Regions from separate parts of the Streptomyces sp. NPDC087787 genome, predicted to be linked through region 3. Evidence: riboswitches for the same ligand, from Rfam matches in the RefSeq annotation. Region 3 holds a riboswitch; each other region holds the start of a gene.
What was found. A riboswitch is a leader RNA that binds a small molecule or an ion and turns the genes downstream of it on or off. The one in region 3 is predicted to bind thiamine pyrophosphate.
Positions count from the first base shown of each region.

Region 1 (4,205 bases), on a different contig from region 3:
TCGTCGTTCGTGTACGGCAGGACCGTGAACCCGTCGTCGACCAGTGTCTCCGCCGCGTCCAGCAGCTCGATCGGGTCCGGCAGCAGTGTGCGCTCGTCGGCGATGACCTCCAGCTTGACGAGGTCCGTGCCGAGCGCCTCCCGCGCCAGCCGGGCGGTGAGGACCGCCTCGCCCGCGGTGAAGCAGCCCGCGGTGTTGGGCAGCACCCGGATCCCGAGCGACTCCAGCACCGACAGGACCGAGCCGTGCACGGAGGGATCCACCCGACGCATCGCGACCGTGGTCAGCTCCGTTCCGGAGGCCACGAGCGCCCGCTTCAGGACCTCCAGGCCGGTCGCGCCGCCGGTACCCATGATCAGCCGGGAGGTGAAGGGCGTACCACCGAGGACGAAGGGGTCGTCGGCCATGGCTCAGCCTCCCTGGACGGCGGTCAGCACTTCGACGCGGTCGCCCTCGGCCAGGGCCGTGGACGACCACCGCGCGCGCGGGACGACGGTCTCGTTGAGGGCGGCGGCCACTCCGGAGGGCGCCGCGCTCAGTGCCTGCACGACGGTGCCGAGTGACGTGCCGGGCGCTACCCGGCGGGGCTCACCGTTGACGGAGATGTTCATGCGGGCTGCTCCGTGAGTGCCGCGGCGTAAAAGCGCCTGGGGGAGAAGGGGCGGACCTCGTCCGGCAGCTCGCCGGTGGTCAGGACGTGCGCCATGGCGTCACCGGTGACCGGCGTGAGCAGTACGCCGTTGCGGTAGTGGCCGGTGGCGAGCAGCAGGCCGTCGAGGCCGGTCGGGCCGAGCAGCGGCGCGTTGTCGGGGGAGCCGGGCCGCAGACCCGCCCGGGTCTCCGTGAGCGGCAGCTCGGTGATCCCCGGCACCAGCTCGTGGGCGTCGCGCAGCAGCTCGTACACGCCGCCCGCCGTCACCGTCGTGTCCCAGCCCAGCTCCTCGTTCGTGGCCCCGACGACCAGCTCGCCGTCGAGCCGGGGCACCAGGTAGACCTGGCTGCCGCGCACCACGGCCCGCACGGTGCGGCTCAGGAACGGCGCGTACCGCTTCGGCACCGTCAGCCGAAGCACCTGCCCCTTCACCGGCCGCACCGGCGGCAGCACCTCGTCCGGAACGCCCGCGAGCCGTCCGCTGAGGCTGCCCGCGGCGAGGACCACCCGCTCCGCGGCCGGCGCGGTGCCGTCCCGCAGCACACAGCCCGTTGCCCGGCCCCGGGCCACGGTGAGCCGCTCTGCCCAGCCGCGGTGGAAGACCACGCCCGCCCGCTCGCAGGCCGCGACCAGGGCGCGGGCGAGCCGCCGCGGATCGATCTGGTGGTCGCCGTCCACCCGCAGCCCGCCGCGCACGCCCGGCGCGAGCATCGGTTCGAGGCGGCGGCAGTCCCGCCCCGACAGCCACTCGGACTCCAGGCCCGAGCGGCGCTGAAGGTCGTGCAGTTCCCGCAGGTGGGCGCGGTCGTCGGCGTCCAGCGCGACGGCGAGGGTGCCGCAGCGGCGGTAGCCGAGGTCGTGGCCGGTCAGCTCGGTCAGCTCGGCCGCGAAGTCCGGGTAGCGGCGGGCGGAGGCCAGGTTCAGTGCGAGCAACGTCTGCTCGCCGTAGTGCAGTTCGGTGACGGCGGCCAGCATCCCGGCGGCCACCTGTGCGGCCCCGCCGCCCGGCTCGGGGTCCACCACGGCCGTGGCGAACCCGCGCTGCGCCGAGCGCCAGGCCGTCACGAGGCCGATGATTCCGCCCCCCACGACGAGGACGTCGGACGTACGTGGCAACGACATGGGCGTCCAGCCCCTCCCTTCGCCGGCATGACCCGGATCAGGTTCGTACGGTCGGAGGCCGCCAGCCTCCCTCTCAGCCCGGTGCGTCCGGGCTCCCGCGAGTGCTTGTACGGTCGCCACCCTAGCCCGCGGAACACCGCCCCGGTAGGTGAGCCTCCCGCGTACGAGGGGCGGCCGTGCGGCGGGCGGGCATGGGGGAAGAGGCTGGGGGCAGGTTGTGGAGCGGGTCACCCCGCACGCCCCTGACTGACGCCGCGTCAGTTGAATTATGGTGATCAGGTGAGCGACCAGACGCAGGAACAGGGCACATCGGGGCCGCGGCGCGTGGTCGTCGCGGGCGCCGGCATGGCCGGTGTGCAGACCGCGGTCGCCCTGCGCGAGCAGGGCTTCACCGGCACCGTGACACTGATCGGCGCCGAACCCCACCAGCCCTACGACCGGCCGCCGCTGTCCAAGGCCGTCCTGCTGGGCAAGGCCGAGGGCTCCGCCTTCGACATCGACTTCGAGGCGCTCGGCCTCGAACTGCGGCTCGGCTGCGAGGCACTGGCCGTGCGGCCCGGCGCCCGCGTGCTGGAGACCTCGGCCGGACCGGTGCCGTACGACGTCCTCGTCCTGGCCACCGGCGCCGAACCGATCCGGCTGCCCGGCACGGAGGGCGTGCAGGGCGTCCACCTGCTGCGCACCCTGGACGACGCCGAACGGCTGCGGCCGGTGCTCACCGAGCAGCACGACATCGTGGTCGTGGGCGCGGGCTGGATCGGCGCCGAGTTCGCCACCGCCGCGCGCGAGGCGGGCTGCGCCGTGACCGTCGTGGAGGCCGCGGACCGCCCGCTCGCCGGGGCGCTGCCCGCAGAGGTGGCCGAGCCGATGACCGCCTGGTACGCCGACAGCGGCACCGAACTGCGCACCCACGCGCGCGTGGAGCGCGTCGAACCCGGAGCGGTCGTCCTCGACGACGGCTCCCGGCTGCCCGCGGGCGCCGTCGTGGTCGGCATCGGCGCGCGCCCCGCCACGGACTGGCTGGCCGGCTCCGGCATCGCGCTGGGCCCGCACGGGGACGTCCTGGCGGACGACCATCTGCGCACCTCCGTGCCGGACGTGTACGCGGTGGGCGACTGCGCCTCCTTCCCCTCGGGACGGTACGGCGAGCGCCTGCTGATCCACCACTGGGACAACGCGCTCCAGGGTCCGCGCACGGTCGCGGCCGACATCGTCGGCCTCACCCCCGTGGTCTACGACCCGGTGCCGTACTTCTGGTCCGAGCAGTTCGGGCGCTTCGTCCAGTACGCGGGACACCACACGTCGGCCGACGCCGTCGTCTGGCGCGGCGATCGCACCGGACCGGCGTGGACCGTCTGCTGGCTCCGCGAGGGCCGGCTCGTCGCCCTCCTGGCCGTCGGCCGGCCGCGGGATCTGGCGCAGGGGCGGCGGCTGATCGAGTCCGGCACGCCCATGGATCCGCGGCTGCTGGCGGACCCGGCGAAGCCCCTGAAGGCGGCGACCGCGTGAGGCACACGTCCCCGGGTGGACGGGCCTGGCTTCCGAGTGTCAGTGGCAGATGGCACGCTTGTGTCCGTGACCGAGATTGACACGAAGATCGACGCTCTCGTCCCTGACTGGCTCACCCTTCCCGACATCGCCGAACAGCTCGGCGTCGAGGTGACACGTGTGCGGCAGTTGGTCAAGGAGGGCCAGCTCATCGCCGTACGCCGTGGTGAGAACCGCGCGCTGCACGTCCCCGCCGCCTTCATCGACGGCGACAAGGTCGTCAAGGGCCTGTCCGGCACCCTGACGCTCCTGAGGGACGACGGCTTCACGGTCGAAGAGATGATCGAATGGCTGTTCACCCCCGACCCGACCCTGCCGGGCACCCCCGCCCAGGCCCTGAGTGAGAACCGTGGCACAGAGGTGAAGCGCCGCGCCCAGGCCCTCGCCGTCTGACCCGGCCACTCCTCCACGCCCCCCGGCCGCGGCCCCGGCGGCCGGGCGGGCGGTGGCCGCACCGGCCGGCCGGGAGGGGCGGATAGGGTCCGTCCGAGTGGCCGGCCGAGCCACGGAACCGACGAGCCGGGGGGACCCGCGTATGCCTGAGACCGCTGCCGTTGCCGCAGCCGACGCCCGTGGTCGGCTCGGTGCCGCGCGCCTGTACCTGTGCACGGACGCTCGCAGGCGGCAGGGGGACCTGGCCGGGTTCCTCGACGCGGTGCTGGCGGCGGGCGTCGACGTCGTGCAGTTGCGGGACAAGGGCATCGAGGCGGGGGAGGAGCTGCGCCTGCTGGAGGTGTTCGCCGACGCGTGCGCTCGGCACGGGAAGCTGCTCGCGGTCAACGACCGGGCGGACGTCGCCCACGCGGCCCGCGCCGATGTGCTGCACCTGGGGCAGGGGGACCTTCCGGTGCCGGCCGCCCGCGCCATCCTCGGCGACGGCGTC
Region 1 covers NZ_JBIUVQ010000001.1:488,843-493,047, forward strand. The annotation lists gene ACIOWN_RS02270 (thiazole synthase) at 1-407, opposite strand, end outside; gene thiS (sulfur carrier protein ThiS) at 411-611, opposite strand; gene thiO (glycine oxidase ThiO) at 608-1,774, opposite strand; TPP riboswitch at 1,772-1,883, opposite strand; gene ACIOWN_RS02285 (FAD-dependent oxidoreductase) at 2,054-3,283, shown strand; gene ACIOWN_RS02290 (Rv2175c family DNA-binding protein) at 3,350-3,715, shown strand; gene thiE (thiamine phosphate synthase) at 3,858-4,205, shown strand, end outside.
Region 1: it holds a riboswitch for thiamine pyrophosphate, as region 3 does, so the genes downstream of both, thiO (glycine oxidase ThiO) here and thiC (phosphomethylpyrimidine synthase ThiC) in region 3, are expected to answer to the same signal.

Region 2 (4,205 bases), on a different contig from region 3:
GTAGAGGGTGAACGCCCGATGAGCGACTTGAGCCGCCAGGAGCGCGAACAAGGTTCCCCCCAGGCACCGTGTGAGAAGGCTCCACCAGTCCACTGCCGGCCCCGCAAGAATCCGCACCGTCCACCAGACGTCGTAGGCCACCTTTCCGGCCAGTCCCGCAGCCAGGAGAGCGGCGGTCCACCAGCGCTTGGGCCACCCATCGGTCATGTCTCTCCCCCTGGCGAAATCACTCACCATCACCGGCCGTCTCCGGAGTGTGCCATGCCCGCTGCCTGCCCGTTCAGGCAGGAGGCGCGTCGGCGGACGCGATGGGCAACGGTGCGGCGGGCTGCGGCGTCTGGACGAGTGCCGGCTTCATCTTGGGCCAGGCTGTGTGAGGAGGGCTTGTGGCGCGGGGCATGCAGGAGCAGGACGGTGCGGGGCGTGAACTGAACGCGTACGAGCGGGTGCTCGCTGAGGACCGTCGGGTCGTGCGCGAGATGCTCCGTGTGAGTACCGGCGGTGCCCATGCCGGGCTCGCCATCATGGTCATCGTCGTCGCCTTGATCGCTGCCGCTGGCGGCGCCCAGTGGGCTCTGATGGTCGGTGGAGCGGTCGCGGCCTGGTTCGCCGTCGCCCTTCTCGCGGTTGTCCGTGGCGGGCGCCGCGGGTGGGCCGCCGTCACGCGGTCTTACCTCCTGACTTTCGGCTGGGCCAGTTGGCTGTGACTGCCGCGGCCGTTGTGTGGCTGGCATGGCCATGCCCCGCCGGCTGTAGGCTGCGCCGGCAGGCGCGACCACACGAGGAACCTCATGGAGCAATCGACGTCCACGCCGAACCGTCTGGCCAACAGCGGCCTCGGAGCCGTTCCGGCGGTTGTCCGCCTTGCGTACGCGACGCAAGCCGATACCGCCATCGCACGGCTTGCGGCTGGTCTGGGCGTGATCGGGTTCGCTGCCCTGACGGTGCGGGGATATCGACTCAGTGTGACGTACGAACACTCGCGGCTGGTGATCCATGGCTACCTGCGCACACGAGTGATCGACCGAAAGCGCATCACGGAGATCACGGACTTCCCCGCGGTGCGGTGGACGGCTCGCAACGGACGTAAGCGATGGACCCCCCTCACGGCGTTCATGACGAGCCCGGGTGAAATCTCGGCAACCCGTCTCCAGAAGGATCGTGTCATCAGGAAGCTGCGACAGTGGGCGCGGCATTAGCATCCCCGGGCGCCCTGCGGCAGCGCGGATTGGATCTGCGACACTGGTACAGCCATGCCTAAGCCCGGAGAACTCACTTTCGTCGCCCCGCGCGGAGCCAAGAAGCCGCCGCGGCATCTTGCCGACCTGTCGCCCGCCGAGCGCAAGGAGGCTGTCGCCGCGATCGGCGAGAAGCCGTTTCGTGCGAAGCAGCTCTCGCAGCACTACTTCGCGCGGTACGCGCACGACCCGGAGCAGTGGACCGACATCCCCGCCGGGTCCCGCGCCAAGCTCCAGGAGGCGCTGCTTCCCGAGCTGATGACGGTCGTACGGCATCTGTCGACCGACCAGGGGACCACCCGCAAGACGCTGTGGCGCCTGTTCGACGGCACGCTCGTGGAGTCGGTGCTCATGCGCTACCCGGACCGGGTGACCATGTGCATCAGCTCGCAGGCGGGCTGCGGCATGAACTGCCCGTTCTGCGCCACGGGACAGGCCGGGCTCGACCGGAACCTGTCCACCGCCGAGATCGTGCACCAGATCGTCGACGGGATGCGCGCCCTGCGGGACGGCGAGGTCCCCGGTGGTCCCGCGCGCCTGTCGAACATCGTCTTCATGGGCATGGGCGAGCCGCTCGCCAACTACAACCGCGTCGTCGCCGCCATCCGCGCCCTGACCGCCCCCGAGCCGGACGGCCTCGGGCTGTCCCAGCGGGGGATCACCGTCTCGACGGTGGGCCTGGTTCCGGCGATCCACCGGTTCTCCGACGAGGGCTTCAAGTGCCGGCTCGCCATCTCCTTGCACGCACCGGACGACGAACTGCGCGACACGCTCGTCCCGGTCAACACGCGGTGGAAGGTGCGGGAGGTGCTCGACGCCGGATTCGAGTACACCGCCAGGTCCGGGCGCCGGCTGTCCATCGAGTACGCGCTGATCCGGGACATCAACGACCAGGCGTGGCGTGGCGACCGGCTCGGCCGGCTGCTCAAGGGCAAGCCCGTGCACGTCAACCTCATCCCGCTGAACCCGACGCCCGGCTCGAAGTGGACCGCGTCCCGGCCCGAGGACGAGAAGGCGTTCGTCGAGGCGATCGCCGCCCACGGTGTGCCGGTGACCGTCCGGGACACCCGGGGCCAGGAGATCGACGGCGCCTGCGGTCAGCTGGCCGCCACCGAAAGGTAGCCGGGCGGTGGCCGGACGGTAGGCTGGGAATCTACACATCTTCATATTCCGACAGGGGAGCGCCACAGCGCTGAGAGTGCGGCACCGGCCGCAGACCCTCTGAACCTCGCCCAGGTCATTCTGGGTAGGAAGTTCGGTCATCACTCAAGCTGTTGTGCCCTGCCCGGGTGTCCCTCGCGGACCCCGGGCAGGGCCGCGTCTCTTCCTGGCCAACCCCCAGGAGGACATCCAGTGCACATCAAGACGTTCGCCGTAGCCGCGGTCGGGCTCGGCCTGGTCACGCTGTCGGCGTGCGGCTCGTCACCCGACGGCAAGGGCTCCGCGGGCTCCAAGACGGTGACCCTCGTCAGCCACAACTCGTGGGCCGCCTCCAAGAGCGTCATCGCCGACTTCGAGAAGAGCTCCGGCTACAAGGTGAAGGTCCTGGAGGACGGCGACGCCGGCCAGGCCGTCAACAAGGCCATCCTCACCAAGGACAACCCGCAGGGCGACGTCTTCTTCGGCGTCGACAACACCCTGCTGTCCCGCGCCCTGGACAACGGGCTGTTCCAGCCGTACGAGCCGAAGGACGCCGACCTGATCCTGCCGCAGTACCGGGTCGACGAGGCCAAGCACCGGGTCACGCCCATCGACACCGGCGACATCTGCGTCAACTACGACAAGAAGTACTTCGCCGACCACCGGCTGACCCCGCCAGCCTCGTTCGACGACCTGATCAAGCCGGAGTACAGGAACCTCCTCGTCACCGAGAACGCCGCCACCTCCTCGCCCGGCCTCGGCTTCCTGCTCGGCACCGCCGCCAGGTACGGCGACCAGGGCTGGCAGGACTACTGGAAGAAGCTCAAGGCCAACGGCGTCAAGGTCGTCGACGGCTGGGAGCAGGCCTACAACCAGGAGTTCTCCGGTTCCGCGGGCGGCAGGAAGGCCAAGGGCGACCGGCCCCTCGTCGTCTCCTACGCCTCCTCGCCGCCCGCCGAGGTCATCTACGCCGACCCGCGGCCGAAGACCGCGCCGACCGGCGTCGCGCAGGGCACCTGCTTCCGCCAGGTCGAGTACGCGGGACTGCTCAGCAACGCCAGGAACACCGAAGGGGGCAAGGCCTTCCTGGACTTCCTGATCACCAAGGAGTTCCAGGACGACATGCCGCTGAGCATGTTCGTCCACCCGGTGCGCGAAGCCGCCCAGGTGCCGCCGGAGTTCGTGAAGTACGGCCCCCAGGCCAAGAACCCCGAGACCCTGGCCCCCGACAGGATCGCCGCCAACCGTGACCAGTGGGTCAAGTCGTGGACCTCGCTCGTCCTCAGGTAGGCCGCGGACGCGGCCGCCGGACGGGGAACGCGGCGCGGCTCGGCCTCATGGCCGTGCCCGTCGCGTTCTTCGCGGTGTTCTTCGCCTACCCCGTGACCGCGATCGTCCGGCGCGGCCTGGAGACGGACGGGGCCTGGCAGTTGGGGCGGATCACCGATGTGTTCGGACAGTCCGACATCCGGCACGTGCTGTGGTTCACCACCTGGCAGGCGCTCGCCTCCACCGCGCTCACCCTGCTCGTCGCCCTGCCCGGCGCCTATGTCTTCGCCCGCCTCGACTTCCCCGGCCGGCACGTCCTGCGGGCCGTCGTCACCGTGCCGTTCGTGCTGCCCACCGTCGTGGTCGGCACCGCGTTCCTCGCGCTGGTCGGGCGCGGCGGCCTGCTCGACGAACTGTGGGGCGTCCGGCTGGACACCACGGTGTGGGCGATCCTGCTCGCCCACGTCTTCTTCAACTACGCCGTCGTCGTACGGACCGTGGGCGGACTGTGGGCGGGGCTCGACCCGCGCCAGGAGGAGGCGGCCCGGATGCTCGGCG
Region 2 covers NZ_JBIUVQ010000019.1:60,302-64,506, reverse strand. The annotation lists gene ACIOWN_RS27325 (hypothetical protein) at 399-707, shown strand; gene ACIOWN_RS27320 (hypothetical protein) at 792-1,199, shown strand; gene rlmN (23S rRNA (adenine(2503)-C(2))-methyltransferase RlmN) at 1,254-2,360, shown strand; TPP riboswitch at 2,404-2,509, shown strand; gene ACIOWN_RS27310 (thiamine ABC transporter substrate binding subunit) at 2,592-3,668, shown strand; gene ACIOWN_RS27305 (iron ABC transporter permease) at 3,644-4,205, shown strand, end outside.
Region 2: it holds a riboswitch for thiamine pyrophosphate, as region 3 does, so the genes downstream of both, ACIOWN_RS27310 (thiamine ABC transporter substrate binding subunit) here and thiC (phosphomethylpyrimidine synthase ThiC) in region 3, are expected to answer to the same signal.

Region 3 (4,205 bases):
CAGCCCGGACGACGGAGCCCCGACCCGCCGCCCGCGCTTCTCCAGCCCCGACTTCAGCAGCCCGGACTTCGGAGGCCCGGAACACCAGCCGGAGTGACCGCCACCGGAGTCTCCCCGACGCGACACTCTCGTCCCCGCCCCCACCGGCGGCGGGCGCACGTCCCGAGAGCAATCCGGAGCGGTGCCCTTGCCCACTCGCGAAGAGCACCGCCCCGCCTTGCGTCAGTCGGCGATCGGCAGGTACACCCGGTTCCCCGCCTCCGCGAACTCCTTCGACTTCTGCAGCATGCCCTCGGCGATCTCCTCCGCCGTGGCACCCTCGGCCGCCGCACCACCGAACCGCTCTGTGATGCTTTGGCTGATCTTCATCGAGCAGAACTTCGGGCCGCACATCGAGCAGAAGTGGGCCGTCTTGGCGGGTTCCGCCGGGAGGGTCTCGTCGTGGAACTCCCGTGCCGTGTCCGGGTCGAGGGCGAGGTTGAACTGGTCCTCCCACCGGAACTCGAAGCGGGCGTCGGACAGCGCGTCGTCCCACTCCTGGGCGCCCGGGTGCCCCTTGGCGAGGTCGGCCGCATGGGCGGCGATCTTGTAGGTGATGACGCCGGTCTTGACGTCGTCGCGGTTGGGCAGGCCCAGGTGCTCCTTGGGCGTGACGTAGCAGAGCATCGCCGTGCCCCACCAGGCGATCATCGCCGCGCCGATGCCGGAGGTGATGTGGTCGTACGCCGGTGCGACGTCCGTCGTCAGCGGGCCGAGCGTATAGAACGGAGCCTCATCGCAGATCTCCTGCTGAAGGTCGATGTTCTCCTTGATCTTGTGCATCGGGACGTGCCCCGGGCCCTCGATCATGGTCTGTACGTTCAAACGCCTGGCGATCCGGCCGAGTTCCCCGAGCGTGCGCAGTTCCGCGAACTGGGCCTCGTCGTTGGCGTCCGCGATCGAGCCGGGCCGGAGCCCGTCGCCCAACGAGTAGGTGACATCGTAGGCGGCGAGGATCTCGCAGAGCTCCTCGAAGTTCTCGTAGAGGAACGACTCCTTGTGGTGCGCCAGGCACCAGGCGGCCATGATCGAGCCGCCGCGCGAGACGATGCCGGTCTTGCGGTTCGCGGTGAGCGGCACATGGGCGAGGCGCACCCCGGCGTGGACGGTCATGTAGTCCACGCCCTGCTCGGCCTGCTCGACGACGGTGTCCTTGTAGATCTCCCAGGTCAATTCCTCGGCCCTGCCGTCCACCTTCTCCAGGGCCTGGTAGAGCGGGACCGTGCCGATGGGGACGGGGGAGTTGCGCAGCACCCACTCCCGGGTGGTGTGGATGTTGCGGCCGGTGGAGAGGTCCATGACCGTGTCGGCGCCCCAGCGGGTCGCCCAGGTCATCTTCTCCACCTCCTCCTCGATGGAGGAGGTCACCGCGGAGTTGCCGATGTTGGCGTTGACCTTCACCAGGAACCGCTTGCCGATGATCATCGGCTCGATCTCCGGGTGGTTGACGTTGGCCGGCAGCACCGCACGGCCTGCCGCGATCTCCTCGCGGACCGTCTCGGGAGCGACGTTCTCCCGGATGGCCACGAACTCCATCTCCGGAGTGATCTCCCCGCGGCGCGCGTACCCGAGTTGTGTCACGGCTCGGCCGTCACGGCCGCGGCGGGGCTGGCGCGGCCTTCCGGGGAACACCGCGTCGAGGTTGCGCAGACCGCCGCGCGGCGAGGTGTGCTTGATTCCGTCGTCCTCGGGGCGGACCGGACGGCCCGCGTACTCCTCGGTGTCGCCGCGGGCCACGATCCAGTTCTCCCGCGACGGCGGCAGGCCCCTGCGGACATCGGTGCCGACGAGCGGATCGGTGTACGGGCCGGAGGTGTCGTACAGCGTGACCGACTGCCCGTTGCTGAGGTGCACCTGACGGACCGGCACCCGCAGATCGGGCCGTGAGCCCTCCACGTAGCCCTTGTGCCAGCCGATGGACTTCCCGGCCTCCTCGCCGGAAGCGGCGGAAGCGATCTGCTCCGCGCCGCCGGAGATCTGCTTGGAGGCAGGCGTGCGTACGTCCTTGTTGGTCATGAGACCTACTCCCTACGCCGGCATTACCCGGTAACAGGTTCGGCGGTCGACGCAGCGGTGTCCGTCTGTCGGCGTCTCGTGTGAAACATCGCACGTTCCACGTGAAACATCGCGAAGACGGAGGTCAGCGCCCTCTCAGCCCGGTGCTCCGAGCTCCCGCGTGTGCAAAGGTGCCACCACGCTAGCGTCCATTGTGGCGCGGTGAACAGTGGGCCTGTCCCGTTCTTGCGATGATCGGGCGGTGACCACGACAGAGCAGTTCCCCCATCCGCCGCCCGAACCCCGGCGCGAACAGGACTTCCGGCACGGTCAGGAAGCCACTGGCACGAGCCATGGGCATGGCGCCGGTACCGGCCACGGGCACGGCCCCGCGACCGGGGGCGGGCACGGCCCGGGGAACGACCACGGGCACGGCCCGGGGAGCGGTGGCGGACACGGGCACAGTCACAGCCACGGGCCCGCCGCACCCGTGTCGAAGCACCTCCGCAAGGTGATCGCCGCGATCCTGATTCCGTTCGCCGCCCTGGTGGTGGCCGGACTCGCCGTCCTGTGGCCGGGCGGGGCCCCGTCGCACGAGCGCACCGGCGTCGGCTTCGACCGGCAGACCCAGCAGGCCACCGTCGTCGAGGTGCTCGAGGTCAGCTGCGGGTCGGTGAACGCCTCCGGGGACGCACCGACCGGCGACACCTCCACCGCCGAGGGCTCCTCAGCACAGCAGCAGCAGTCCGGGGCCTGCAAGAAGGCCACGATCCGGGTGGATACCGGCAGCGACAAGGGCCGTACCTTCACCGAGATCGTGCAGCCCGACCAGTCCCGGCAGCTGCATCAGGGCGAGAAGGTCGTGGTCGCCTACGAGCCCTCAGCACCCAAGGATTTGCAGTACTCGGTCACCGACGTCGACCGGCGCTTCCCGATGGCACTGCTGGCCGGTGTCTTCGCACTCGCCGTCGTGGTCGTCGGGCGGATGCGGGGCGTCATGGCGCTGGTCGCGCTGGCCATCAGCTTCCTGGTGCTGAACCTCTTCATCCTGCCCGCGGTCCTTCAGGGATCGAACCCACTGGTGGTGGCGGTGGTGGGGGCCAGCGCCATCATGCTGATCGCGCTGTACATGTGCCATGGCCTGTCCGCACGTACCTCGGTCGCGGTACTCGGCACGCTGATCTCGCTGATGCTGATCGGCTTTCTGGGCTCCCTGTTCATCGGCTGGGCCGCGCTGACCGGCAACACCGACGACAGCACCGGACTGATCCACGGCCTGTATCCGTCGATAGACATGAGCGGCCTGCTGCTCGCCGGTGTCATCATCGGCTCGCTCGGCGTTCTGGACGATGTGACGGTGACCCAGACCTCGGCGGTCTGGGAGTTGCACGAGGCCAACCCCGCGATGGGCCGGCGCGAGCTGTATCGCGCGGGCATCCGCATCGGACGCGATCACATCGCCTCCGTCGTCAACACCCTCGTCCTCGCGTACGCGGGTGCGGCGCTCCCCCTGCTGCTGCTGTTCTCCATCGCACAGAGCGGTGTGACGACAGTCGCCACCAGTGAACTCGTCGCGGAGGAGATCGTGCGCACGCTGGTGGGCTCGATCGGCCTGGTCGCCTCGGTGCCGGTCACCACGGCGCTGGCGGCACTCGTGGTCTCGGCCGACCGTCCGGGACTGATGGAGGCCGCGGCACCGGCCGCCCTGCCCGCTCCGGCGCGCGGCGCAAGGGGCAGGCGCCGCAGGCGCTGACGCCGGGCCCGGGGGCTGTCTGCGTCCCGGGCGACCGGCGAAGCGTTCCTGCACACCCTGGCGCCGTGGCGAAGCGTTACGGCAGCGCCCGTGCCGCCTGCCGCGAGGGCTCAGCCCGCGCTCTGTTCCTCCGCCAGGATGCGGTCCAGGGCTTCGTCGAGGTGGGCGTCGAAGTCGGCCAGCGCGCCCTCCTGCCCCAGGGGCACCAGCTTGTCCGTACGGTCCAGGAACGCCACCAGGGGCGCCGTCGAGGAGCGGAACAGCGCCCGGTCGCCACCGACCTGAAGCCGGATCAGGACCGCGCTCAGCGAGTCGCGGCCGGCCGGTGAGATGCGCACATCGCCGTCACCGCACGGGGTCCCCACCCCGTCGATCAGCAGTTCCCGTCCGAACACCCAGGTCACCGGGGCGTCTCCGG
Region 3 covers NZ_JBIUVQ010000005.1:211,657-215,861, reverse strand. The annotation lists gene ACIOWN_RS10675 (hypothetical protein) at 1-97, shown strand, start outside; gene thiC (phosphomethylpyrimidine synthase ThiC) at 223-2,055, opposite strand; TPP riboswitch at 2,048-2,225, opposite strand; gene ACIOWN_RS10665 (YibE/F family protein) at 2,297-3,787, shown strand; gene ACIOWN_RS10660 (SsgA family sporulation/cell division regulator) at 3,898-4,205, opposite strand, start outside.